DNA from 2 places in the Maccoyibacter intestinihominis genome. Region 1 is predicted to be linked to the other one. Evidence: predicted binding sites of a transcription regulator. Region 1 holds the regulator's gene; the other holds the start of a gene.
The links. Region 1 encodes NrdR, which represses ribonucleotide reductase genes. Its sites were predicted from a motif close to CACAANATNTTGTG; they were not measured.
Positions count from the first base shown of each region.

Region 2: a site for NrdR is predicted at 899-912, ahead of WMO43_RS02030 (ribonucleoside triphosphate reductase). Genes of this name have one in related genera too.

Region 1 is NZ_JBBMEX010000004.1:173,328-175,537, reverse strand. Features, by position in the region: gene ychF (redox-regulated ATPase YchF) at 1-308, shown strand, start outside; gene WMO43_RS05630 (YlmC/YmxH family sporulation protein) at 383-637, shown strand; gene nrdR (transcriptional regulator NrdR) at 727-1,179, shown strand; gene WMO43_RS05620 (hypothetical protein) at 1,267-1,644, shown strand; gene pta (phosphate acetyltransferase) at 1,864-2,210, shown strand, end outside.
Region 2 is NZ_JBBMEX010000002.1:43,632-45,841, forward strand. Features, by position in the region: gene hflX (GTPase HflX) at 1-878, shown strand, start outside; gene WMO43_RS02030 (ribonucleoside triphosphate reductase) at 1,009-2,210, shown strand, end outside.

The DNA.
Region 1 (2,210 bases):
AAGAATCAGGACTTGAAAAACTTATCAAGGCAAGTTATTCCCTGCTTGGATTGATCAGCTACCTGACAGCAGGAGAAGATGAGACAAGAGCATGGACGATCAAGATCGGAACAAAAGCACCGCAGGCAGCCGGAAAGATCCATACGGATTTTGAACGTGGATTTATCCGTGCAGAGGTAGTCAATTATCAGGATTTACTCGATTGTGGAAGCCTTTCAGCCGCAAAAGAAAAAGGTCTGGTAGGACTGGAAGGAAAAGAATATGTCGTAAAAGACGGCGATGTAATCTTATTCCGCTTTAATGTATAAAAATATTACACATAGAGCACAGTTCTTTTTATCATGCATACAATGGATACAAGAGAACAGTATGTGAGTAAAAAATGAGACTGTGTGAATTGAGAGAAAAGAATGTCATCAATGTCTGTGACTGTCATTGTTTAGGGCATGTGATGGATCTCGAACTGGATGAGTGTACCGGGTGCATCAAAGCACTGATCGTACCGGGACCGGCGAGGTTCTGGGGATTTTTCGGAAGAGACTGTGAGTTTTTTATTCCATGGTGTAATGTCATACGGATCGGACCGGATATTATCTTAGTCGATGTAAAAGTAGATGAAATCAAAAAGAGACTGTAAGCAGAGTTACATAATCTGTGAAATGGTTGACAATAATTGACGAAATGTTTATAATTGGGGCAAATAGTATGTCCAAGGAGGAACATGGGATGAAATGTCCGTTTTGCAGCAGTGAAAATACGAGGGTCATCGACTCAAGACCGGCGGATGATAATAACTCGATTCGCCGCCGCAGATTATGTGATGAATGTGGAAAGCGCTTTACTACTTATGAAAAAGTAGAGACCATACCGCTGATCGTCATCAAGAAGGATAATAACAGGGAGCAGTATGACCGCACCAAGATAGAGGCGGGGATACTTCGTGCCTGCCATAAAAGACCGATTTCCGTCAACCGGATCAATCAGTTGATCGATGATGTGGAGACCGAGATTTTTAACCGTGAAGAAAAAGAAATCCCAAGTTCCGTCATTGGAGAGATCGTCATGGATAAGCTCAAGGATTTAGAGGCAGTTGCATATGTAAGATTTGCCTCTGTATATCGTGAGTTTAAAGATGTCAACACCTTTATGAATGAATTAAAGAAGATTTTGGATAAATAAAAGCGGTAGCTGTTAAAGTTTTTACGAATGAAGCCGATAAAACTAATATGTGAGAACTTAGGATAAGCGAAAGAAGGTTTTGAAGTTATGGAAATTTCAAAAATCCGTCCTTATGAAGGATATTATGACAACTCCATAGGTCGTGTGACAGGTAATTCCGGTAGTGATCAGATCAGTAATCCGATAGAGAATTTTTCTACAGGGAAAATGCAGTCTGTAAAACCGGAACAAAAGCAGACTTTTGGTGCAGCAGAGTATGCCGATACATATCAGCCGGGAAAAGAATATCCTTTAAAGGGGGTCGACAGTGATATCCGGAGTCTGGATGTTCAAAAAGCCGTTTCTGATATGAAAAAAGATGAAGTGCTTCATCAGTATCAGTTCTTTGTAGGACACAGTGCATCCGCAGAGACAGCAAAACCGGTAGTTCCAATGCCGGAAATCGAAGATTTTTCGTTCAAATAAATAGAACTGAGATATGGAAGAGGATTCTTAGAATCTTCTTCTTTTTTTGACCGAAAAAGAAAAAGTCTGAACTTAAGGGAACAGGAGAACAAACAGAAGAACAATTGGCAAAGAAACAAGGAAATAATTAGCAAACATAGTTGAAAAACAAAAACGATAGGTATAAAATAAAAATATAAGATTAACGGAGAAGATGAAAGACCTTGGGAGGTGTTTTTAATGTTTGATTTTGATTCCTATATCCGATTGCTGCGGGAGGATCCGAAGACGATCGTATTGCCGGAAGGTACAGACCCACGTGTCATAGAGGCTGCATCGCGGCTGTTAGCAGGTAATTTTTTGCAGCCGATCCTGATCGGCGAAGAGGATGCCGTATGGGAAGCGGCACAGGAAGCGGGTTATAATATCCGTGGAGCAAAGATTTTAACACCGTCTACCTATGAAAAAATGGATGAGATGGTGGAACAATTTTGTGAGATACGGGCAAAGAAGGGCATGACGCAGGAAAAAGCGAGAGAGATTTTAAAAGATCCAAACTATTTTGGAACCATGCTCATTAAAATGGG
Region 2 (2,210 bases), on a different contig from region 1:
GCGAAGGAAAGATACAGGTAGAGTTAGCACAGCTGAAATACCGTTTAAGCCGTCTGAGCGGATTGGGACCTTCTCTGTCACGATTGGGTGGCGGGATTGGTACGAGAGGTCCCGGTGAGAAAAAATTAGAGATGGACAGGCGGTTGATCAACAGCCGTGTGGCACAGTTGAACAGGGAATTAAAAGAGGTGCAAAGGCATCGTGAGGTCAACAGACAGCAGCGGAAGCGAAGCGGGATACCGGTGGTGGCAGTGGTCGGTTATACCAATGCAGGAAAATCCACACTGTTAAATCATTTAACGAATGCAGAAGTTTTAGAAGAGGATAAGCTGTTTGCGACCTTAGATCCGACAACGAGGATTTTAGAACTGACTAACCATCAGAAGGTGCTGATGACAGATACGGTAGGATTTATCCGCAAACTGCCGCATCACTTAATTGATGCTTTCCGGAGTACCTTAGAGGAGGCAAAGTATGCAGATATCATTTTGCATGTGGTAGATGCCTCAAATCCGCAGATGGATAAACAGATGTATATCGTATATGATACCCTGCGGAATTTAGAAGTAGAGGGCAAAAAGATCATTACGGCGTTTAATAAAACAGACCGTATCGGGCAGCCGGAACCGCTGCATGATTTTCGTGCGGAGCGGACTGTTCATATTTCCGCAAAATACGGAGACGGTTTAGAGGATTTAAAAAATATCTTAGAAGAAATTTTACGCGAAGAAAAAGATTTTTTAGAGTGCACGATACCATATCGGGATGCCGGAGTCATCCAGAAGATCCGCGAAAAGGGCGAGCTTTTAAGCGAAGAATACCGGGAAGACGGCATTTTTGTGCGTGCCTGGGTACCAAAAGAGTTTCACTATATGTAGAAAGTTCAACAAAAAATGAACACTACATATAGTGCTTTTTTATATTGACTTCAAAAATGCGATTTGATAGAATAGACGTACACGATTTGAAAAGCGTATCTTGTGAACAGGTATGGAGGGTGATGGAATAATGTTCAAAGTAGTGAAAAGAGATGGGGAGACCGATGACTTTAATCTGGCAAAAATTCGTGGAGCGATAGAGAAAGCGTTCAAAGCAACGGGCAAGGAATATACAGATGATATCATAGAGCTGTTAGGGCTTCGGGTCACTGCAGATTTTCAGTCTAAGATTAAAGACGGAGTTGTCCATGTAGAGGATATCCAAGACAGCGTTGAGACCGTGTTAGAGCAGGCGGGTTATACAGATGTTGCAAAAGCATACATTTTATACCGCAAGCAGCGTGAAAAAATGAGAAATATGAAGTCTACGATTTTAAATTATAAGGAAATTGTAGACAGCTATGTAAAGGTAGAGGACTGGCGTGTCAAAGAGAATTCTACCGTTACATATTCCGTAGGAGGCTTGATCTTAAGCAACTCCGGAGCGGTTACAGCCAATTACTGGCTTTCAGAGATTTATGATGAGGAGATCGCAAATGCACACCGCAACTGTGACATCCATATTCATGATCTGTCCATGCTGACCGGTTACTGTGCAGGCTGGTCTTTAAAACAGTTGATCCAGGAAGGTCTTGGTGGAATTCCGGGTAAGATCACTTCTTCTCCGGCAAAACATCTTTCCGTATTGTGTAACCAGATGGTGAACTTCCTTGGGATTATGCAGAATGAGTGGGCAGGAGCACAGGCATTTTCTTCCTTTGATACCTACCTTGCACCATTTGTCAAAGTGGACAACTTATCCTATGAGGAAGTAAAAAAATGCATTGAGTCATTCATCTATGGTGTAAATACACCAAGCCGCTGGGGAACACAGTCACCGTTTTCCAATATTACTTTAGACTGGACCGTTCCAAACGATTTAGCAGAACTTCCTGCGATCGTTGGTGGCAAAGAAATGGACTTTAAGTACAAAGACTGTAAAAAAGAAATGGATATGGTCAACAAGGCATTCATTGAAACCATGATCGAAGGAGATGCGAACGGAAGAGGATTCCAGTATCCGATACCGACTTACTCTATTACGAGTGATTTTGACTGGTCTGATACAGAGAACAACCGTCTTTTGTTTGAAATGACATCGAAGTACGGAACACCGTATTTTTCAAACTATATCAACAGTGATATGGAGCCGAGTGATGTGCGTTCCATGTGCTGTCGTCTGCGTCTGGATCTGCGTGAACTGCGGAAAAAATCGGGTGGTTTCTTCGGTTC